Regions from separate parts of the Microbispora triticiradicis genome, predicted to be linked through region 4. Evidence: riboswitches for the same ligand, from Rfam matches in the RefSeq annotation. Region 4 holds a riboswitch; each other region holds the start of a gene.
What was found. Region 4 has a riboswitch for cyclic di-AMP ahead of FED44_RS36305 (CHAP domain-containing protein). Riboswitches for the same ligand answer to the same signal wherever they lie in the genome.
Positions count from the first base shown of each region.

Region 1 (5,641 bases), on a different contig from region 4:
CGTCGTCGGCGTCCGGGCCGGAATGCTCGTTGGCCCAGCGCAGCAGCGTGCCCGTCCAGGACCACTCGTATTCGTCCCATTCGGCCAGGTCGCTGGTGTACGCGTGGACCACGTCGAAACCGGGGGACTCGGCGGCGGCGACGGTGCCGGGCAGGTCGAGGAACTCCGACTTCGCGGCGCCCAGCCGGGTGAGCGCCTCCGTGGTCGGCTCGCGCTCCCAGAATCCCTCGCCCACCAGTGCCAGCCCGTTCGGCCGCAGGTAACGGCGGACGTGCTCGACGGTCGGGACGAGCCCGCCGAACGCGTGCGTGGCCCCTACGCAGAGCACCAGGTCGTACTGCTCGGCGACCGGGAAGTCGGCGGCCGGCCGCTCGTGGAACCGGATGCGCTCCCAGACGCCCTGGACCTCGGCCGCCTGTTCCGCCGCCTTGAGGCCGAGCGCGGAGATGTCCACACCGTCGGCGGTCGCGTCCTGGTAGAGCGCCAGCGCGCGCAGCGTCCAGGCCGCCTCGCCGCAGCCGAGATCGAGGATCCTCGCCCCCTCGGCCAGCCGGGCCCGGCGCAGCAGCCGGGTCACGTTGGCACCGGAGACCGGCGCGGCGATGGGGTGGTCCCGATGAGCGAGATGGCTGATCAGCTGGCGGTCCATGGCCCAATCCTTCCGCATCCCCGAACCCTTGCGGCAAGCCGAATCCGCCCTTACGGGCGGCGCCGGGACGACCGCCGGCCCGCCGCCGGCCTGGCCGGTCCCCGGCGGAGACGCGGTCACGTGTGACCGGACGTCCCCGCCGGGGTGTCGTCCACGACGCCGGGGTCACACGCCGGGGCGTACGGCGGTGACGAAGTTGCTCCTCCAGTAGCCCTTGAGGCGGTCGACCCTGACCACCGCGCCGGAGTGGGGAGCGTTGATCACTTTCTTGTTCCCTATGTACATGCCCACGTGGCCGCCGCCGCTGGTGAAGATGAGGTCGCCCGGCTTGAGACGCGCCAGGGAGACCTTCTTCTTTACGGCGTTGAGCATCGACCACGTCGTACGCGGGATCTTGACGCCGGCCTTGCGCCAGGCGAACTGGACCAGCCCGGAGCAGTCGAACGACCGCGGGCCCGTGGCGCCCCAGACGTAGGGGTCGCCGATTTGCTTTTTCGCCACCTTGATAGCGAGTTCGGCCTTCTCCTGCTGGACAGCGGCCTTGGTGAGCTTCGTGTTGACGGAGGCCTCCGCCGTGGAGGCCGTGGCGGCCCCTCCGGCGTACGGGGTGAACGCCGTGACGGGGGGCTCGGGCGGAATGGCCGTCGAGTCCGGGGGCGGGGCTGTCACGGTCCCCGTGACGGCGCCGGCGGGCAGGGCGCCGAAGCCTGTCAGGGAGAGGGTGAGCGCTGCGCTACCGAGCGTGACGCAGGCAGCGCGAAGCAGAGTGGTGGGGTTGGCGGACAGAGGGATCTCTCCTAGGGTCTTCCGCTTGCGCCTACCGGGTTAGCTGACGGATTCGGGCAGGGAAGTCGCCCTACAGCGCTTGCGCGCCGATTCACCCCGGACCTTCGGATGGAAGGTCGATTGGTTCCCCGGCTCCGAGCCTCCTTGCTGGCACGGATTCGGCATCACCGGCGCCCAGGGGGGCGGGAGAGGACATGGCGCCGGTGACAGTGGATGCGCTTTCCGAACACGGGCTGGCCGGGTTCGTTGGGCAAGGAAACTACCAAGACACGCCATATTGCCGCAAAGGGTGCAAATGGGATTATGATCGCATAAAGGGATCATAAAGCGAGGAGCCGCAGGTCAGGGCGGGTGTGACAGCCGGAGAACGTGACGCTCGTCACACCGGCCGATCGGCCTTCCGCAGGTCGCCAGGGCGCGTGCATCCGGCCGACGGGGTGTCTTCCGCCGGCCGCGGGCGATCCCGAAGCACCGGCCACGCCGTCGGTGCACGGCGTGGCGAGGTCAGGCGGTCACTGCGTACGCCAGAACGTGCCGTTGGCCGAGGGGTCGTCGGGATCGCCCTGCGGGACGGTGAAGCCCGCGCCCCACATCGTCGTCGTTCCCGGCCTGCGGGCGACGGAGAACACGACGGCGTCGGTGCCGGACTTCCGGAGGAGCCGGGCCTGTCGCCACGTCGAGCCCGTGACCTGCCACAGGGTGGGGTTCCAGTTGCCCTGCAAGACCCAGACGCCGCCCCTGCCGTCGGGCTCCACCTCGGTGTACGGCTGGGCGTTGGCGGAGCCGATGGAGACGGTCCACGACCTGCCGTTCCAGTGCATCACCAGGGTGCGGCCGAAGTCGACGTCGTCGCCCTGCTCGTCCGCGCCCTCCCAGCTGACCCCGCCGACGGCCCACACGTTCTTCGATCCCACGACCGCGATGTCCTGGATGGTCACGACGGCGTCCGGCGCGGGAAGGGTGAGGGCCGGAGCCGGGACCAGGGTCCAGGACGTCCCGTTCCACCGCATGATCGAGGGACGGTTGCCCTTGACGCCCGCCGCCCAGGCCACGCCGGCCTTGTACGCGTCGACGGCGGAGGCGCGGCCCGGCAGCCGGACGCTCTTCCAGGAGGATCCGTTCCAGTGCCTCGCCGTGGCGGACGTCCCGGCGACCGCCCAGATGTCCTTCGCGCCCGTCGCGTCGGCGTCCGTCGCCGAGAAGCCGCCGCCCAGGGAGATCGTGGTCCATCCGCGGCCGTTCCAGCGCGCGGCCCGGCCCTCGCCGAAGACCCACGCGTTCGTGCCGGAGGTGGCCGTCACGGCCCGCAGCTCGTACGGCGGGCTGTTCGGGATGACCCGCCAGGATCGGCCGTCGAACCGCTGGACGAGACCCCGCTGCCTGCCGTTCACGACCCGGTGCCCGGCCGCCCACACCGACCCGTTGCCCAGGACCGTCACGTCGTTGAGCACGTCGTCCCCGGGCAGCGTGTTCACCCTGACCGGCTTCCACGTGGGCGCGGGCGCCTCCGCCTGGTAGCCCTGATAGCCCAGGTGGCCCTGGTGGGCCGCACCGGACGCCGCCGCGGGCGGCACGCTCGCCAGGCCGAGAACCATCACCCCTGTGACGACTGCGGTACGCATGACGCTCCCCTCCGTTCGCCCATATGACGTCCGATCGAGGACATTCGTTCACCGGGCGGCCACGCGACTTCCGGCGCGGAGGCGATGGAATCGGCCTGCCCGCGTGCGAAAACGACAAGTAGGATTGCCGGTATGGCAAACGACGACGCCGCCGTCCTGGCCTCCGTCGGTTCGCGGCTGCGTGCGCTGCGCAGGCAGAACGGCAGCACGCTGAGCCGGCTCGCGGAGTCCACCGGCATATCGGTCAGCACCCTGTCGCGCCTGGAGTCCGGCGAACGCAAGCCCACGCTGGAGCTGTTGCTGCCGCTGGCGCGGGCCTACCAGGTGCCGCTCGACGAACTCGTCGGCGCGCCGCCGGTCGGCGATCCCCGGGTGCGGTTGAAGCCCATCAGCCGCTGGGACTCGACGATCGTGCCCCTGACCCAGCACCCCGGCGGGCTGCAGGCGTACAAGATGATCATTTCGGTGGAGCGCTGTGATCCCGAGCCGCGTACGCACGAGGGCTACGAGTGGCTCTACGTGCTCAACGGGAGGCTGCGGCTGGTGCTCGCCGAACACGACCTCGTCCTCAGGGCGGGGGAGGCCGCGGAGTTCGACACCCGGCTGCCGCACTGGTTCGGCAGCACCGGCGAGGCGCCGGTGGAGATCCTCAGCCTGTTCGGCACCCAGGGCGAACGCATGCACGTCCGGGCGAAACCACGCGGCGCGTAGGAGGCGCCCGCTGAACCGTCTCAAGGACGAACCGCGGCTTTCCGCGCATAATGGGGACACCTGCAGGCGATCAAGGAGCGACGATGCGGCTCGCGCGGTGGTCGAACGCTCCCGGCCGGGGACGATGACCGGGTGAGGAGAGGCCGATGGGCCATGGCGGCGGCTCTCGGGCTCGCCTGCCTCGGCGCGTGCGGGTCGGTGACGGCCTCCTCCGGTGTGGACATGGATCACCTGCGGGAGCTGGGGGTCGCGCCCGACCTCGTCTATCTCGTCGATCTGCCGGGATACGAGATGGCCGAGCAGTCCATGGGCGGGGTCGGCGAGGAGGGGTTCGGCGTCTTCTACACCGCGCCCGGCGGACGTCAGGTGGAACTGCGGGTCGACCGGGGTGCCTTCGATGACGACATGTGCCGGAGCACTCCGATCAACCTCGCCACGCCTCCGGACGCGCTGGTCCTCTGCATCCACGACGAGGTGGGCTGGTATCGGATGGCCGGTGACCGCCACGAGTACGTCGCGCCCAGGGGAGACGTCCTCATCAAGCTGAGCGGAGGGGTGACGGACGTCAGCCGGGCGGCGCTGAAGGCGGCCGTCGCCGGGGCGCGGCGCGCCACCGGAGACGGGAAGGCCGGCACCGCACCGCCCCGCGTGCCGGTAGAACGAGGCGACCTGCCCACGGTGGGCGACGGCGCGCCGGACAACGAGGTCGGCCCGGGTGGCTGACCGGCGGATGGGCGGGTTTTCCGCCGCGTCGCGGAGCTGAAAGTTTCACACCCCGCACGGGTACGGAGGTCCCGGTCGCGGCGCTCCGGACACAGTTCAGGGCGGGTGGCCCGGGCGCGTGGCGCCGCCGGGGCACGGGCCCGGAACCTTGACCATCCCGCCCGCATGGGATTGGCTCCGCGCCGTGGCGATGTCCACGGTCGCCGCGGCACGCGTTGACGGAGACGGATTCCGTACAAGCGGGCGAACGGAATCGTGCGCCCGTGATTGTTAACGCTAACAATTGAGTAGTACTTGTCGCCGCTGAACGTGTCGATGCGCAAGTCGCGTGGTCACTACCCCAGGAGGTGAGTATGGGATCGGCGTTCACCCTTCGGGCCCGGCTCAGGCGTGGTGTCGTCTGGATGGCGGGCCTGTTGTGCATGGCGGCGTTGCTGCCGGCCACGACGGCCAAGGCGGACAACCCCATCGTGCAGACGATCTACACCGCTGACCCGGCCCCGCTGGTCTACAACGGGCGGGTGTACCTCTACACCGGTCACGACGAGGACGGCTCGACCTACTTCACGATGAAGGACTGGCGGGTCTTCTCCACCACCGACATGGTGAACTGGACCGACCACGGCTCCCCGCTGAGCGTGGCCACCTTCAGCTGGGCGAAGTCGGACGCGTGGGCGGGCCAGGCGGTCTACCGCAACGGCAAGTTCTACTGGTACGTCCCCACGACCAACCGCTCGACCGGCCGGATGGCCATCGGCGTGGCCGTCTCCGACAGCCCCACCGGCCCGTTCAAGGACGCCATCGGGCGCCCGCTGGTCGAAAACGGGGAGATCGACCCGACCGTCTACATCGACGACAACGGGCAGGCCTATCTGTACTGGGGCAACCCGAACCTGTGGTACGTCAAGCTGAACAGCGACATGATCTCCTACTCGGGCAGCGCGACGAAGGTCACCTTGACCACGTCGGGCTTCGGCACCCGCACCGGGGACGCCAACCGGCCGACGCTGTTCGAGGAGGGGCCCTGGTTCTACAAGCGGGGCAGCCTCTACTACATGGTGTTCGCGGCCAAGTGCTGCTCGGAGTTCATCGCCTATTCGACCTCCTCCAGCCCGACCGGGCCGTGGACCTACCGCGGCACGATCATGTC
Region 1 covers NZ_VANP01000001.1:220,578-226,218, reverse strand. The annotation lists gene FED44_RS01085 (SAM-dependent methyltransferase) at 1-649, opposite strand, end outside; gene FED44_RS01080 (C40 family peptidase) at 815-1,318, opposite strand; cyclic di-AMP (ydaO/yuaA leader) riboswitch at 1,449-1,609, opposite strand; gene FED44_RS01075 (hypothetical protein) at 1,948-3,057, opposite strand; gene FED44_RS01070 (helix-turn-helix domain-containing protein) at 3,190-3,768, shown strand; gene FED44_RS01065 (hypothetical protein) at 3,922-4,491, shown strand; gene FED44_RS01060 (family 43 glycosylhydrolase) at 4,845-5,641, shown strand, end outside.
Region 1: it holds a riboswitch for cyclic di-AMP, as region 4 does, so the genes downstream of both, FED44_RS01080 (C40 family peptidase) here and FED44_RS36305 (CHAP domain-containing protein) in region 4, are expected to answer to the same signal.

Region 2 (5,641 bases), on a different contig from region 4:
TCGTCGTGCCGGACCAGCGCCGGGGCGGACGCCGGAGCCGCCAAAGCGGCCACAGCGCTCCGCAGCCGCAACGACAGCGGCATGTGCTCTGAGCCGGCGCCCGCGGGCAGGGTGGCGGACTGGGGCGACCACGCCCCCGGCGTCCACACTTCGGCGGCGGCCTGGGGCGCGTGCTGCGCGGGGTCGCCTCCGTACCAAGCGGGCGTCGAGGCGACCAGGGCGAGGCCGAGCATCAGCAGGCCCACCACCCACGTGAAGGCGGTGGACCCGCACATGCCACGTCGTGAGGTCGCCATGAGACCGACCATAGCCCACCTTCGCGAAACGGTCATCTACGTTTTCCGTCGCCCGTTTCTCACCTTATTTCCGCCCATTTTCGAATGATCTCGGCACTTTTCGCCCTGCGCGATCACGGCACGCGCCGGGCCCGGGCCAGAGCGGCTACGGTGACCTGAGACCGGGTCGTCGCGGGAGGGAGGGATCGTGCGAAGCAGGCTGACCGCCGCGCTGCTGCTCCTGCTGCACGCGATCTTCCTGACCACCGGCTTCCTGGCCGCCGGCGGCTCTCCCGCCGCCGCTCAGGGCATGTCCCAGTCCTCCGGCGGGCTCCGCCTCACGGGCGCACCCGTCACCGCGGAGACCGCGGGCGTGCGGGGCGCCGCAGAGACCACCGGGCAAGCGGCAGCCACGACGGGCACCTCACATCACGCGGCGCGTCCCTGGTCCTCGGCGGTCGGCGACGCCCGCCTCTCGATCACGCGCCTCTCGATCTCCCCCAGCACGAGCGCCGCACCCACGGCAGCGCGACCCACGACCGCCCGCCCTGCAAGGGCGGAGGACGCGAGCGCACGGAACACGACGGCGCGGCACTGGGGGCCGCCCAGCGCGGGGCGGCCCGCGCACAGTGACCAGCCCCGGATCCACGCCGGCCCGGGCGGCCCCGGCGCCACCGCCGGGCCGGTCCTGCCGCCCGCCTCCGCGTCGCCGCGCGGGGGCACCCGGGTCACCCGAGCCGGCCCGGATCACGACGATCGCCCCGCCCAGCGCCCGTGCCGCACGACGGCCGCGCGGGCTCCTCCCTCCACGGCGTACTGAGGCCCTTTTCTCTCCTCGTACCTGCCTGTGGAGGCACAATGTCACGTGCGCCTTTGTGGCGCGCGGTGGCGGCGCTCGCCGTCATCGCCACCTCACTGCTGCTCGCCCTCACCATGGCCCCGCGCCTCGGGCTCGACCTGCGCGGCGGCACCCAGCTCGTCTTCGAGACGAAGGACTCCCCCACGGTCAGGGCGGACGCCGACGCCACCGACCGTGCCCTCGACGTGCTCCGGCGCCGTGCGGACGCCCTCGGAGTCGTCGATCCCACCCTGGTCCGCTCCGGCGAGAAGCGGATCATCGTGGAACTGCCCGGCGTGCTCGACCCGCGCGAGGCCGCCGAGGTCATCGGCAAGACCGCCCAGCTCAACTTCCACCCGGTGCTCGGTCCGGCCGGGGACGGCGACAAGGACGCGATCGCCGACGAGAGCGGCCAGAAACTGAAGCTCGGCCCGGTCGCACTCAGCGGGGCCGGCGTCACCGACGCCGCCGCCGGCACCGACCCCCAGCTCGGGCCCGGCTGGTTCGTGACGATCGACTTCCGGGAGGCGGGCCCCTGGCGGGAGCTGACCGGCAAGGCGGCCTGCGAGCCGATCGGCGATCCCAGGCGCAGGGTCGCCATCGTGCTCGACGACGAGATCATCTCCTCGCCCCAGGTGAACGAGACCGTGACCTGCGGGGCGGGCATCCCCGGCGGCACCACCCAGATCACCGGGTCGTTCTCCGCCGAGGAGGCGCAGAACCTCGCCGTGCTCGTCAAGGGCGGCTCGCTCCCGGTGCCCTTGGAGCTGGTCGAGCAGCGTACGGTCGGCCCGACCCTCGGCGCCGACGCGATCGCGGCGAGCGCCAAGGCGGGCGTCGCCGGGGTGATCCTCACCGCGGTGTTCATCGGCCTCGTCTACCGCCTGGTGGGCCTGCTGGCCGCGGTCGCGCTGGCCTGCTACGGGCTGATCTCGTACGCGGGACTGGTGGCGATGGGCGCCACGCTCACGCTGCCCGGCCTCGCCGGGTTCGTCCTGGCGATCGGCATGGCCGTGGACGCCAACGTGCTGGTCTTCGAACGGGCCAGGGAGGAGTACGGCGCGGCGCCCCGCCGGGGCCTCAAGGCCGCCCTGGACCGGGGGTTCAAGAAAGCCTGGAGCGCGGTCGCCGACTCCAACATCACCACCCTGCTCGCCGCCGGGCTGCTGTTCTGGCTGGCGTCGGGGCCGGTCAAGGGCTTCGGCGTGACGCTGGCGATCGGCGTGCTCGCCTCGCTGATCTCGGCCATGCTGATCACCCGGGTGCTCGCCGCCGCCCTGATCGGCAGGTTCGGCCCAGGGGTGTCGGGCCTCGGCTCGATCGGCCGGGTCAGGACCTGGCTGACCCGGCGGAACCCCGACCTGATGCGGGCGGGGCGGCACTGGCTCGCCGTCGCGGCCGGGCTGCTCGTGCTGGTGGGCGCGGGGCTGGTCACCCGCGGCCTGAACTACGGCGTCGAGTTCACCGGCGGGCGGATCGTGGAGTTCGGCACGAGCAGGCCGGTCGACGTCGCCGCGGCCCGGCAGGCGGTGTCGGACGCCGGGTTCCCCACGGCCGTCGTGCAGCGGTCGGACGACGCGATCTCCGTACGGACCGGGCAGATCACCGCCGATGACGTCGTCCGCGTCGAGGAGGCCCTGGACCGGCGCGTCGGGGAGGTCACCAAGCAGCGCGACGAGCTCGTCGGGCCGAGCCTGGGCGCGGAGCTGCGCCGCAACGCGCTCATCGCGCTCGGCGTCGCGCTCGCGGCCCAGCTCGCCTACCTGGCGTTCCGGTTCCGGTGGACGTTCGGCGCCGCCGCCGTGGCGGCGCTCTTCGTGGACGCGGCCGTCGTCTTGGGCGCGTTCGCCTGGCTGGGCAAGCCGATCGACGGCGTCTTCCTCGCCGCGATGCTGACGATCATCGGGTACTCGGTCAACGACAAGGTCGTGCTCTTCGACCGGGTCCGCGAGCTGTGGCCGGTGTCGCGGGGGACGCCCTTCGGGCGGGTGGTGAACACGGCGATCCTGCAGACCGTGCCGCGTACGGTGAACACGGGTCTCGGCGCGCTGTTCATCCTGGCGGCGCTGGCGGTGTTCGGCGGCGACTCGCTGCGCGACTTCGCGATCGCCCTGCTGATCGGCATCGTGGCGGGCACGCTGTCGTCGTCGTTCGTGGCGGGGCCGGCGGCGATCGAGCTGGAGAGGCGCGCCGGTCAGCCGCCGCCCGCGCCCGCCGCTCCGCGTCGCCGGCCCGTGGCCCGCGACGGATCGGGCGCGGTGGTCTGATGTGGTCGGAAATGGTGTGAAATCGGGCTGAGGATGGTCCCGGGGCGGGCGGCGCCCGCCCCGGAACCACGGAGCCTCAGCGGCGGCCGAGGGCGCGCAGCTCGACAGGGCTCAGCGCGGAGACGTTCTGGTCGATCGGCGAGTCGGTGTACTGGTGGATCGCCCAGCTCTTCCAGTCGGCCGGCGGGGTGATGTCGCCCGGGTTCCGGCTGTAGTGGGCCACCCACAGCGGATAGTCGCCCAGGCCCCGGCCGTACTTGTCGGCGAAGTTCCAGCCGCTGTAGAACATCGGCCGGACGCCGGTCTTGGCGGTCACGTACTCCAGCCATTTCCTGGCCCAGGCGTTGACGCGCTGCACCGACTGGCCGTCGGCGGTCTCCAGGTCGAGCACGAGGATGTCGCCGGGCTTGCCCGGCTGCGCGTTCACCACCCGGAGGAAGTGGTCGGCCTCGGCGATCGGGTCGTTGGAGGGGTGGCCGTAGTGGTAGACGCCGCGGACGATCCCCTTCTTGTCCAGCTCCCGCCAGTGCCGGGGGAAGGACGAGTCGACCCAGTCCAGGCCTTCGGTCGCCTTGATGAAGCCGAACTGCGCCCGGCTGTTGATCCAGTCGTGGTCGGCCTCGTAGCCGGAGACGTCCTGGCCGTACGTGTGCGGGTTCGCGTAGGCGGGAGCGGGCGCGGCCGCGGTGGCGGCGAGCGTGGCGGCGGTGAGGGTGGCCGTGCCGGCCGTGACCGCGAGTGCCGCCGCGGCGAGGGCGGCGCGCAGGCGGCGGGCGGAGGGCCGCCCGGCGGGAGAGAACCTGATGGTGGGCATGACGCGGGTTGAGCTCCTTGCTTCCATGCCGCCTACCGGGTTAGCTGACGGGTTCGGGCAGGAAGTGCCCTACGGGCGCATCTGGGGGTCTGCGCGCCGATTCACCCCGAGAAGTGGGTCCCCGGTTCCGCGGAACGCGGACTCGGCGGCCGCGCGCACAGAAGAGCGCACGGTCCGGGCAACGACACGGCAACGGAGGCGACGCGGATGTCACCGGTACCCATGCCGTGGCACCTAAAGGTACATACAGCTCAACAATGGTGTAAACCTGACAAAACCTGTTTTTACCTGGGAAGACTCGTCATGCAGGCCGCCCCGTTGGACGGGATCCCGTGCGGCGCGGCGCCGAGGGGGTTTGTAAGTTCGTGATCTGAGCGCTGAGTCACCGGACCAGAGCCGCACCGAAGGCACACCGGAGCCACCGGACCGCACGCGAGAGGTGAACCCATGACCGCAGCTTCCGCCGGCCCCGGCCTCGGCGACCCCGGCTCCGGCGACGCGCCGCCGCCGTCGCCCGCGGAGTTCCGGCGCGCGCTCGGGATGTTCGCGACCGGCGTGACCGTGGTCACGGGGCTCGACGACGGCGATCCGGTGGGGTTCGCCTGCCAGTCGTTCGCGTCGGTGTCCCTCGAACCACCGCTCGTGCTCTTCTGCGCCGACCACAAGGGCCGCGCCTGGCCGCGGATCAGGAAGTCCGGCCGCTTCTGCGTCAACGTCCTCGGCGAGGAGCAGGTCGACGTGTGCGCCAGGTTCGGATCGAGCAACGGCGACAAGTTCGCCGGGCTCGCCTGGGACCTGTCCCGCTGGGGCACGCCCGTCCTGCGGGACGTGCTGCTGCGCGTCCACGGCGAGGTCCGGGAGGTGCACGTGGCCGGAGACCACGACGTGGTGATCGGCCTCGTCCGCGAACTCGAACCCGTCCATCCGGAGCAGCGGCCGATGCTGTTCTTCCGCGGCAGGTTCGGCGTGTACCACGACGACCCCGCCACGGCGCTCGGGCCCAACCTGTGGGGCTGGGGCGACCACTGGGGGTGAGGCCGCGCGGGGGGCGGGGCCGTGACCTGCCGGTGACTTGATAGCCTGCCTGCTCCGCGAAATCGGCGGACAGGCGGCGAATCGGGGGCCTGATGCGGGAGGGGCGGGTACGGCTCGGCGGAGCACTGGACACGGCCGGGATCCTGTTCGCCGCGATCTTCTTCTGCCTGTCCCTCACGCCGTCGCTGCTGCCCCGCTCGTGGCCGCTGCAGGGGATCATCGCGGGGGTGCTGACCGCGACCGGATACCTGGCCGGCGTGACCGCCGGCGCCCTGGCCCGCCGGAGCGCCGCCCCGGTCGTCCGGCGGTATGCCGAGGCCCGGTGCGCGGGATGGCGCGAGGGGTGGCGCCGTACGGGACGGCGGCGGGTCCGCCGCCTGGTCGCGACGTTCGGCTGCGGGCTGGGCGCCGC
Region 2 covers NZ_VANP01000004.1:507,253-512,893, forward strand. The annotation lists gene FED44_RS13740 (hypothetical protein) at 1-296, opposite strand, end outside; gene FED44_RS13745 (hypothetical protein) at 484-1,095, shown strand; gene secD (protein translocase subunit SecD) at 1,134-3,380, shown strand; gene FED44_RS13755 (glycoside hydrolase family 25 protein) at 3,457-4,194, opposite strand; cyclic di-AMP (ydaO/yuaA leader) riboswitch at 4,209-4,352, opposite strand; gene FED44_RS13760 (flavin reductase family protein) at 4,642-5,229, shown strand; gene FED44_RS13765 (alpha/beta hydrolase) at 5,322-5,641, shown strand, end outside.
Region 2: it holds a riboswitch for cyclic di-AMP, as region 4 does, so the genes downstream of both, FED44_RS13755 (glycoside hydrolase family 25 protein) here and FED44_RS36305 (CHAP domain-containing protein) in region 4, are expected to answer to the same signal.

Region 3 (5,641 bases), on a different contig from region 4:
AGCGCGCGCCCCCGGCCGCGAGGCGCAGCACCTCGTGCTCCCGGGGCGTGAGGGGGCACTCGGCGGCCTCCAGGGCCGCGACCGCGAGCTCGGAGTCGACGATCCGGCGCCCGGCGATGATCCGCCGTATCCCGTCGGCGAGCTGCTCGGGGCACACCTCGATGCTCAGGTAGCCGAGGGCCCCCGCCGTGAAGGCCCGCTTGAGGTGGCCGGGGTTCGGCTGGGCCGACAGCAGCATCACCCGGCATCTGGGCACCTTCTCGACGAGCCGCGCGGCCAGGCTCGGCCCGTCCGCCCCCGGCAGGTCCGCGTCGATGACGGCGGCGTCCGGCAGTACGTCGAGGGCGGCCGGCACGATGTCCTCGGCCGAACCGACGTCCGCGACCACCGTGAGGTCGCTCTCCCCTTCGAGAGAGGCGACCAGGCCTCGCCGTACCAACGGAAGGTGTTCGGCCACCAGGATCCGGATCAAGACGCTCCCCTCTGGACGGTCTCTCAAAGGGTGATCGACCCATTGCGTACTGTCAACGGAGTGTCCAGGTTCGGCCATGTATGGGCAACGCGCCGGTTCGCCGGAGCAGGTCTCTCCCTTGTTCCGGTGGGCTACTCTCGGAGGGTGCGACGACTGCCACGGCATCTTCTCCGACTCGGGGGTACGCGCTGATGAGCTGGCTCATCGTGGCCGGATTCGTGATCGTCTTCGTTGGTCTGCTGCTCTCCATCGCGCTGCACGAGATCGGGCACCTCGTCCCGGCCAAGCTGTTCGGCGTCCGCGTGACGCAGTACATGGTCGGCTTCGGGCCGACGCTGTGGTCGCGGCGGCGCGGCGAGACCGAGTACGGCGTGAAGTGGATCCCGCTGGGCGGCTACATCCGCATGGTCGGCATGCTCCCGCCGCGTCCCTCCGACGACCCCGGCAAGCTGCGCAGCGTCTCGACGGGCCCCTGGCAGGGCCTCATCGAGAACGCCAGAGCGGTCGCCTCGGAGGAGATCCGGCCGGGCGACGAGAACCGCGTCTTCTTCCGCAAGCCCTGGTGGCAGAAGGTCATCATCATGACCGGCGGGCCCGCGATGAACTTCGTGCTGGCGTTCGTGCTCTTCGCGGTCGTGATGATGGGCTTCGGCGTGCGGACGACGAAGCCGGTCGTCTCCTCGGTGTCCAAGTGCGCGATCCCGGCGGCCGAGGCCGCGCACCGGGACTGCGCGTCCGGCGACCCGCTGACGCCCGCGGCGAAGGCGGGACTGCGGCCGGGCGACCGGATCGTCGCCGTCGGCGGCACTCCGGTCGCCAGCTGGGAGGCGGCCACCCGGCAGATCCGGTCGCACGGCGCCGGGGCGACGACGCTCGGCATCGAGCGCGACGGCCGGACCACGACGGTGGACGTCGACCTGATCGCGCAGGACATGCCCTCGCAGACCGACCCCGACAAGGTGGACAGGAACGTCGGCTTCCTCGGCGTCAGCCCGACGATCGTCGTGGAGAAGCAGGGCCCCGGCTACGTCCTCGGGCAGATGTGGGACCTGACCAAGCGGACCGCCGCGGCCATGGTCAACATCCCCAAGAAGATGGTCGGCGTGTGGAACGCCGCGTTCTCGGGGGAGAAGCGCGACCCGAACGGGCCGATCGGCATCGTGGGCGCCGGCCGCATCGGCGGTGAGATCGCCGCGTCGGACATCCCCATCGACAGCAAGATCGAGGTGTTCATCAGCCTGCTGGCCGGGCTGAACCTCGCGGTCGGCATGTTCAACCTCGTCCCCCTGTTGCCGCTGGACGGCGGCCACATCGCCGGCGGCCTGTGGGAGGGCGTCAAGCGGGCCTTCGCCCGGGTGCGCCGGCGGCCCATGCCGGGCTACGTGGACGTCGCCAAGGCGCTCCCGCTGACGTACGTCATGGCGGCCCTGCTGGTCGTCATGGGCGGCCTTCTCATCTACGCCGACCTGGTGAACCCCGTCCGCATCTCGGGCTGAACGGGGCTGAACCGGGCTGAACGGTTGGGCCGGGCCGGGCGGGCCCGGCCCGGCGGGTGAGGGACCGGGTCCCTACTCGCCCGTCGCCCCGTCGATGCGCTCGCGCAGCAGGTCGGCGTGGCCGTTGTGCCGCGCGTACTCCTCGATCATGTGGACCATGATCCAGCGCAGTGAGTGGTGGACGCCCTGCCGGGCCGCCTTCGTCGTCGCGTCCAGATCGGCGCAGGCCGCCTCCGCCGCCCGCGCGTGCTCGATCTCCGCGCGCCAGGTGGCGAAGGCCTCCTCGGCGGACGCCGTGTCCACGTTGTCGAACTCGCCGTCCGGATCGTCGTCGGTGTAGTAGATGCCTTCGAGGTCCTCGCCGGCGAGCCGCCGCCGGAACCAGCTCCGCTCGACGTCGGCCATGTGCCGCACGATGCCGAGCAGCGACAGGGACGACGGCGGGACGGAGCGCAGCCGCAGCTGTTCCTCGGCGAGGCCCTCGCATTTCACGGCCAGCGTCTGGCGGTGGAAGTCGAGGAAGGCGCGCAGCATCTCGCGCTCGCCCGCGGCGAGCGGAGGATCGGTACGTGTGTCGGTCATCCGGACATCCTCCCCCTGGCCCCCGGGGCGCGACCACTTCATTTCCGCCCAGCTGGACGGCCTGCCTTTCAGGCGCAGGAGAGGGGGCGCGCTCTCGCGACCCGCTTGACTCGGGCGTAGGGGAATCTTTGCCCGTACTTGTCCAAACAGGAAGATCGAGTCAGAATCAGTTCAGCCTTCAACCATTTTGGTTGGAGGGTCGCTGCACGGATGAGGAGAGGCATGAAGCGCACGATCTCCGTTCTCGCCGTCGCCACCGGCGTCCTGGGCGCCACGCTCACCGGCGTCGGTCCCGCGTCCGCCTCCGCGGTCGACTGCTCCACGGGCGGGTACACCTACGCCCGGACCAGCTACGTCCCCACCAACGTCCAGCGGCCGTCGGTGGACGGCCGTAACTACAACATCGCCGGTCCGTCGGCGTACACGCACGAGGTCTGCCTCGACATCCCGGACACCGAGACGTTCACGATCGAGGTACAGATCCACTCCTCCGACGGGTCCACGACCGTGTTCGTGGACGACCGGCCCGGCGATAAGGTCTTCCGCTTCTCGCCCGGCGCCAACAGCTGGTGGCAGGTCTACGGCACGTTGACCGGGCCCGGCAGCACCTACCTCTACTACACCTGGAACGAGAAGCAGATCCCGGCCTGACGCGGAACGGGCCGGTCGCCTCGCTCGGCGAGGCCGCCGGCCCTCGAAGCTCCTGCTCAGTACATCGAGATGTGGACGTGGTCATAGTGGTTGGCGGTGACGCCGCCGCGGTCGGACATGGGGCGCCAGCCCGGGTGGCCGAGGTTGTAGATGCGCTGCTGCCAGATGACGTACATCACGCCGAGCTTCGGGCCGTTCTTGATGGCCCAGGCGGCCAAGCTGTCGCCGAGCGCCTTCATCTGGGCCGAGGGCATGGCGCCGCCCGAGCTCATCATGAAGTCGCAGGCGCGGCCGAGGGGGTGCTCACCGCTGTTCTCGGCCCGGTAGCAGCCGACAGGGAAGCTCAGATCGAAGTGGTCCTCCACCTCCGAGCGCATGAGCCGCATCCGGGGCGTGATGTTGTCCGCGCCCGCCGGCAGTTCGGGCGCCCACGACCCGCTGCCCCTCCGGCCCGGGGCGATCGGGACCAGACGGTCGATCTTGTCCTTGATGTCGTCGATGAGCTTCTCGGCCTCCCGGCGCCGACCGGCGACCTCCGCGGCCTGCGACTTCAGCGACGCGGTGAGCGCCCTCGCCGCCTCGGCGGCCTTCTGCCGTTCGGCGCGGACCTCGTCGACCCGCGCGAGTCTCGCGGCCTGTTCCTCCTTGAGCTGGTACGCCACCGCGGAGACGGTCAGGTTGGGCAGGACCCGCACGCTGTCGGTCTGGTACCGCAGCCCGACGAACTCCCGGACCTCGTCGAGGGTCGCCGTGTAGTCGGCCTCCGCCCTGCTCACGCGGGCGCGCGCCGCCGCCTCGTCGTCCCGCGCCCGGGCGAGCGCGACCCGCTTGGCGTTGTAGTCGGCGATGAGCCGGTCGACCTTCTTCTGCAGGCCGGCGAGCTGCTTCTTGAGCTGCCTCTCCGTCGGCTTGGGGGCGGCGGCGCCCCCGGCGGCCGTGCCGAGAACGAGGGCCGCGGCGGTCAACACACCGGCGGCCAGGGGGAACGCGCGGGGCAGAGCCCACTCCTCTCCATCTGCCGACCGGGTTAGCTGACGGGTGCGGGCTGGAGGAGCCCGGGCAGCGACGTGCCTTTACCCCAGAGGCGTGAACGGGTCCCCGGCTCCCGGGCGAGGCGCCCGGGATTAGGCGGCACCGGCTGTGACCGGTGGTGCCAGGGATACTAGTGGTAAAGAAATGGTGACTGCCACCCCAAGTCGCAACCGTACGGAGATCAGTCCGTTACCACCTCGCGCAGCATGCGGGCGGCCTCCTCCGGCAGCACGTCGTTGACGAAGGCGCCCATCGCCGACTCCGATCCGGCGAGGTACTTCAGCTTGTCCGCCGCCCGCCGGATCGTGAAGAGCTGGAGGTGCAGGTAGGCCAGATCCCGGCGGTAGGTGACCGGAGCCTGGTGCCAGGCCGCGACGTACGGCATGACGACGCCGAACAGGCCGTCCAGGCGGCGCAGCACGTCGATGTACAGCGGCGCGAAGGCGGCCCGCTCCTCCGCCGACAGCGCCGGGATGTCCGGCACCCGGCGGTGCGGGTAGAGGTGCACCTCGAAGGGGTACCGGGCGGCGGCCGGGACGAAGGCCGTCCAGTGCTCGTTGGCGGCCACGACGCGGGGCCCCTTCCGCTCGGCCGCCAGGACGTCCGCGAACAGGTTGCCGCCGCGGTGCCGGGCGGCGGTCTCCAGCATCTGCCGGGTACGCGGCGTGACGTACGGATAGGCGTAGATCTGCCCATGCGGGTGCGGCAGCGTGATGCCGATCTCGGCGCCGCGGTTCTCGAAGCAGAAGACCTGCTCCACGCCGGGCAGCGCGGACAGTTCGGCCGTGCGGTCGGCCCACGCCTCGACGACCAGCGCGGCCTGCTCGTCGCCGAGGGAGCTGAAGGAGGCGTCGTGGTCGGAGGTGAAGCAGACGACCTCGCAGCGCCCGGTCCCCGGCCGCACCTCGCTCAGCCCGCCCACCTGCTCGTACGCGCCGGTGTTGAAGCTGAACGACGGGAAGCGGTTCTCGAACACCGCCACCTCGTACGGCGAGGGGATCTCCGAGCCGGGATGCCCGGGGCAGAGCGGGCACTCCTGGGCGGATGGCAGGTGGGTGCGGGTCTGGCGGTGCCGGGCGACGGCCACCCACTCGTCCATGAGCGGGTCGTGACGCAACTCGGACGCGAGGGGGCGCGCGGGCAGATCCCGGGGGTCGGCCACGTCGTGGTCGGCGTCGTCGCGGCGGTCGAAATAGATCAGCTCCCGGCCGTCGGCCAGATGAGCGATGGTGCGCTTCACGGTGCGATCTCCAGCTTCACAGTGCTCTTCTCCGGCGTCGCGGCGGCGTCACACGGAGGCGGTCTTCAGGGGCGCCTCGCCGGACGGATCCGCGAGGAGGAGCTCGCCGGCGTGCTCCGACAGCACGGCGCGGGCGTCCTCGGGCAGGCCCGTGTCGCTCACGACCAC
Region 3 covers NZ_VANP01000009.1:24,110-29,750, reverse strand. The annotation lists gene FED44_RS22765 (response regulator transcription factor) at 1-472, opposite strand, end outside; gene FED44_RS22760 (M50 family metallopeptidase) at 664-1,968, shown strand; gene FED44_RS22755 (DinB family protein) at 2,041-2,550, opposite strand; gene FED44_RS22750 (hypothetical protein) at 2,773-3,201, shown strand; gene FED44_RS22745 (VldE C-terminal domain-containing protein) at 3,258-4,169, opposite strand; cyclic di-AMP (ydaO/yuaA leader) riboswitch at 4,204-4,342, opposite strand; gene galT (galactose-1-phosphate uridylyltransferase) at 4,415-5,473, opposite strand; gene FED44_RS22735 (DeoR/GlpR family DNA-binding transcription regulator) at 5,522-5,641, opposite strand, start outside.
Region 3: it holds a riboswitch for cyclic di-AMP, as region 4 does, so the genes downstream of both, FED44_RS22745 (VldE C-terminal domain-containing protein) here and FED44_RS36305 (CHAP domain-containing protein) in region 4, are expected to answer to the same signal.

Region 4 (5,641 bases):
GTGCCGCGGCCGCGCCGCGTCCCCGGCGTACGGCCCCGGCCGTACGGGTGAGGGGAGGCGCCATGCGGATCGAGGACTACGCGCTCGTCGGCGACATGCACACCGCCGCCCTGGTGGGCCGGAACGGCTCGGTCGACTGGCTGTGCCTGCCCCGCTTCGACTCCGGCGCCTGCTTCGCGGCCCTGCTGGGCGGGCACCGGGCCGGGCACTGGCTGCTGGCGCCCGCCGCGGGAGGCACCTGCGCCGGGCGCCGCTACCGCGACGGCATGCTGGTGCTGGAGACGACCTGGGACGTGCCCGGCGGGTGCGCCCGGGTCCTCGACTTCATGCCGCCGCGCCAGGAGGCGCCCGACGTCGTCCGGATCGTGGAGGGCGTGCGTGGCCGGGTGGAGATGCGTACGGAACTGCTGCTGCGCTTTGACTACGGCGAGGTGGTGCCCTGGACGCGCGAGCGCGGCGGCGAACTGGCCGTGATCGCCGGTCCGAACGCCGCGTGGCTGCAGTCTCCCGTGCCGCTGACGCAGGAGTCGCGCCCGCGCGCCGCGACCGCCTCGTTCACCGTCGCGGCGGGGGAGCGGGTGCCGTTCGTGCTCACCTGGCAGGAGTCGTGGCGGAGCCGCCCGCACCGGCTGGAGGCCGCCGAGGAGCTGGCGAACACCGAGCGCATGTGGCGGGAGTGGCTCGGCCGGTGCCGTTACCGGGGTGAGTACGCCGAGGCGGTGTCCGGCAGCCTCGTCACGCTCAAGGCCCTCACCTACGCCCCGACCGGCGGCATCGTCGCGGCGCCCACCACGTCCCTGCCGGAGCTGATCGGAGGCTCCCGCAACTGGGACTACCGCTACAGCTGGCTGCGGGACGCCGCGTTCACTCTCCAGGCGCTCATCGGGGCGGGGTACTCAGAGGAGGCGACCGCCTGGCGTGACTGGCTGCTGCGGGCCGTCGCCGGAGACCCGGCCGACCTGCAGATCATGTACACGATCGACGGCGGCCGCCGGATGCCCGAGCGGACCCTCGACCGGCTGCCGGGATACGAGGGGTCCCGGCCGGTGCGGGCCGGCAACGCCGCCGCCCGGCAGTTCCAGCTCGACGTGTACGGCGAGGTGATCGACTGCCTCTACCAGGCCAGACAGGCGGGGCTGGGGCCGGAGGAGGACGCCTGGGACCTGCAGCGCGCGTTCATGGACTATCTGGAGGGCGCGTGGCGCGAGCCGGGCAACGGGCTCTGGGAGGTGCGCGGGCCGCGCCGCCCGTTCGTGCACGCGAAGGTCCTCGCGTGGGTGGCCGCGGACCGGATGGTCGCCTCGGTGGAGCGGCAGGGCCTCGACGGTCCGGTGGGCCGCTGGCGCGCCCTGCGGGAGGAGATCCACCAGGACGTGTGCGCCCACGGGTACGACCCCGGCCGCAACACCTTCACCCAGTTCTACGGCTCCAGGGGGCTGGACGCCGCGCTGCTGCTGATCCCCCGGCTCGGCTTCCTGCCGCTGGACGACCCCCGCCTGGCGGGAACCGTCGACGCCGTGTGCCGCGAGCTCACGGAGGACGGATTCGTGCTGCGCTACCGGCCGGAGGCCGACGGCGTGGACCGGCTGCCGGGCGGGGAGGGGGTCTTCGTCCCCTGCTCCTTCTGGCTCGCGCACGCGCTCGCCCTGCTGGGCCGGCGCAGTCGGGCGCGGGCGCTGTTCGAGCGGCTGCTGTCCCTGCGCAACGACGTCGGCCTGCTGGCGGAGGAGTACGACCCCGGCCGCCGTCGCCAGGTGGGCAACTTCCCCCAGGCCTACAGCCACGTTTCGATCGTCAACACGGCGGAGGCCCTGACGGCGGCGGTGCAATCTGCCTGACAGATGTACTTCATCTGCAATCCGCGCGTCTCGCGGTCTCCCCTCCGTGCCGTCCCCGGTTGCATGATGCAAGAGAGGGGTCTCGGGCCCCCGGCCACCTGGGAGAAGAGGTGACACATCATGGTGCAACCAGGTCTGGCTCGACGCCCGGACGTCACGGAGCTGCGCCAGACGTACGACCGGGCGGGATCGACCGCCCCGGCGCAGGTCATGGACGCGGTGACGCTCCTCGCCGGCCTCTACCTCGCCATCTCGCCGTGGATCGTGGGATTCACCGGGTTCGGCGGCCTGACGGTCAACAACCTGATCGTCGGGCTGGTCGTCACGGCGCTCGCGCTGAGCTGCGCCTCCGCGTTCGGCCGGACGTACGGCGTGAGCTGGGTGACACCGGTGCTCGGCGTCTGGGCGATCATCGCGCCGTGGGTGATCAGAGGCCAGCCGGCGACCACCGCGACCATCTGGAACAACGTGGTCACCGGAGCGATCATCTTCCTGTTCGGCCTCGGCGCGCTCGCGTTCGCGGCCAACTACCGGCAGCACGAGCACGGCCGGCGGAGAGGAGTCGGCGCACCCGGCGGTGAGTGGTAGCCGGCGCGGCAGCCCGCCGCCTGCGGTCCGACGCCAGCGGTCCGACGCGGCGGGGCCGGCCGGATCGACGGGGCGTGAGAGGGTCCGAGCCCGCTCACGCCCCGCCATCGTGATCACCCCGCGTCATACGGGAGCCCGAGTGCCAGACGGGCCCGTACCGGGCGATGTGGCGCATATCACGGTTAGGTGCCGTCGGGGCGAGGACCTGCGGAAGCGTGGTGCAGAAGGTGCAGAAATGGACCCGTTTGCCGGTTTTTCGGTCGTGTCCTACTCGTGATCTACTATGCTTCCGGTCAGTGCGCCGGTGCGTGGTCCTCAACCCGAGGACGACCGGCGACCGCCGAATCCCGGATGTCATCGAACCCGGGAACCGGGGACCCACGTCTCTCTGGGGTGAATCCGGACCATCCGGTAGGGCTACTCCTGGCCCGAACCCGTCAGCTAACCCGGTAGGCGGCCAAGGAGAGGAGAGCGCGTGGAGTGTCCGCTCCACCTGCCCACCCGGTCCGGCCTCCGTCGCCGTACCACATGCCCGCCCTGGAACGTCTCCAGGCTTCCGGGGTGACGGCGCGCCCGTGACGGGCTGCCACATCTCCCGTTTCTGAATCCCGTCCGACCCCGCCCGCCCGGGGACCGCCGCGGCCGTGTCCGCCGGTGCGTCCGCCGGCGTGACGGTCGGTGTGACGGTCATGCCCGCATGCCGTCGTGCCCGGCGGCGGGTTCGTCATGTTCTGACGCGCGCCATAGGAGCCTTCGATTTCTACCGATCCGATAGCACAGCAGTTGCTCGACGCCGTACGCCCGGAGCTCGGCTACCGGGAACGGCCCGGGAAGCCGACCAAGTTCGGCGAGTGGTACGCCGACAACATCGCCATGGACTCCGACTTCAAGGCGGCTCCCTGGTGCGACATGTTCGTCTCGTGGGCGGCCGACCGGGCCGGCGTGCAGGACCACGTCGGCGAGTTCGCGCTGACCACCCGGCACGCCAAGTGGTTCGAGCAGCAGGGCGCCTGGAGTCGCGAGCCGGAACCCGGGGCCGTGGTCTTCTTCGACTGGTCGGGGTCGAAGCGCATCAAGGACATCGACCACGTCGGCATCGTCGAGAAGGTCGTCGGCGGCAAGGTCCACACGATCGAGGGCAACGTCGACGGCGTCTGGCTCAAGCGCAAGGTGCGCGACTCCAGCAAGATCGTCGGGTACGGCCTGCCACGCAAGGTCAAGGTGATCCCGAAGGTGACCGTCACCGTCCAGCCCGTGGCGGCGGACGCCGCGGTTCAGGGGGCGGTGGTCCAGGGGGCGGTGGTCCAGGGGGCGGCGGCGTCGGCCACGCGGAGCATGGCCGCGGGTCACGGGCAGCCGCCGGGCACGGCCTTCTCGCCGAGCGACGCCGTCCTGCCGGCCGGTCTGCTGTTCGCGCTCGTGTCGACCGCGGTGACCGGTCTGCGCTTCAGGGCCGCCGCGGCGGCGACGTCCGGCGGACGGCACCGAAGGGGTGGCCCGCGGCGGGAGGGGTACGGCGGCGAGCGGCGCGGCCAGGAGGTCGTGGGAGCCGGGGTGTCCGGCCCCGCCGCGGCGCAGGAGCCGTTCCACCTCCTCGGCTGACCGGCCGGAGAGGCGCCTGGGAACACTCTGGGAGTTCGAGATCGTTTGCGGGTGTCTGTGAAATTCGGCGACTCGCGCGGCTAGGGTGGGCAGCCACCCGCGGAAGCCGTGGAGCTTTCCCCCGATACGACCGCTGGGAGTTGTCTCACATGTACGGGCGCGTCCCCTCACAGACGAGCCAGGATGATCAGTTTCGTCAGGAGATCCTCTCCAGCGACGAGCCGTCCGGCACGAAGAGCAGGAAGCCCCTCGTCATCGTCGCCGTGATCCTGGTCGCCGTACTCGCGGCGGCGGGCGCGGGCTTCGCGTTGCGCGGCTCCACGGACCCGGGCCCCTCCGCGGGCGGTGCCGGGCAGCAGACGGCGCCGGCGCAGGAGAACGGCGCCGGTGATCCCGCCGAGGCGGGACCGGACTCCGGAACCGACGCCGAGGACGGCGCGGATGACGGCGCGGATGACGGCGCGGATGACGGCGCGGATGACGGCTTGGCGGGCGACGCCGAGGGCGGCGGCGCGGACGGAGGCGCGGACGGCGGCTCCGCGCAGGCGCCAGCCGGAGACGGCACGGGCACCGGCGCGGGCTCCGGCGCCGGTGGGTCCACCGGTCAGGCGCCCGGAGGCACGGGCCAGGCGAAGACCGGGCCGGCCGGAAAGGCGGGCGGCGGCACGAAGGGCGGCGGCACGAAGGGCGGCGCGGGCACCGGCTCCGGCGGAGGCGACGACACGCCCTCGACGGCCGGTGGCTCCGGCGGCCTCATCCCGGGGGAATGCGCCGCCTCCGGATGCTGAGTCCGCGTGACGACCGCGTGCCCGGCGAGTGCGCCGCCCCCGCGAGCCCGGCCGGCTTCCGGCGGGCGTACCGGATCACCAAGTCCGTGCAGGCGACGGGTCAGGAGGACGGATCGGGCCAGCCGAGCGGGAACGAGACGGTCGTGGGCGGTTCGCCGGCCGCGTCGGTGAACTCGCGCATGGCGGTGATCAGAGCCTGACGCCGGGGAGCGGACATCCGGGCGAGGATCGCCGCGATCTCCGCCTTGCGCCGGGCGGTGACCTCGTCCACGATGCGCGAGCCTACGTCGGTCAGCCGCAGCAGCGTCTCCCGCCGGTTCTGCGGGTTCACCTCGCGCTTCAGCAGCCCGGCGGCGGCGAGGCGGTCCGCCATCCGCATCGCGGTCGAGGGATTCACGCCGAGTCTCTCGGCCAGCGTGACCAGTTTGGTCTCTCCCTGCCCGACCACCAGCAGCATCCGGAACTGCGGCAGTGTGACTCTGTCCTCCGCGGAGGCGAGGGAGCGTGCGGAGATCGCGACGAGCACCCGCGACGCGGTGAGCACGGCGGACGTGACGGCCTCCAGGTCGTCCGCGATCGGCTCCTCGTCCCCATCCTTAGCCATAGGCATCGTTTTTACACGGTCCCAGCCGCCGTCTCGTCATTGCACCGGACAAAGGTTCCCACCCTGTGACCAGGAGTTGTACGGCGAGGACGGCGGCGATGCGTCCCGACATGCACCTCTGTGCGAGCGCGTGTGCTGTTCGCTTCTGTGGGTAGTCGCGGGGGCACGGAAAACACGGAGGGAAACGATGGGCTGGAGCTACCGTAAGTCAATCAAGATGG
Region 4 covers NZ_VANP01000002.1:593,172-598,812, forward strand. The annotation lists gene FED44_RS07680 (glycoside hydrolase family 15 protein) at 63-1,838, shown strand; gene FED44_RS07685 (SPW repeat protein) at 1,959-2,426, shown strand; cyclic di-AMP (ydaO/yuaA leader) riboswitch at 2,755-2,898, shown strand; gene FED44_RS36305 (CHAP domain-containing protein) at 3,210-4,028, shown strand; gene FED44_RS35685 (hypothetical protein) at 4,178-4,816, shown strand; gene FED44_RS07695 (MarR family winged helix-turn-helix transcriptional regulator) at 4,917-5,420, opposite strand; gene FED44_RS07700 (DUF4236 domain-containing protein) at 5,608-5,641, shown strand, end outside.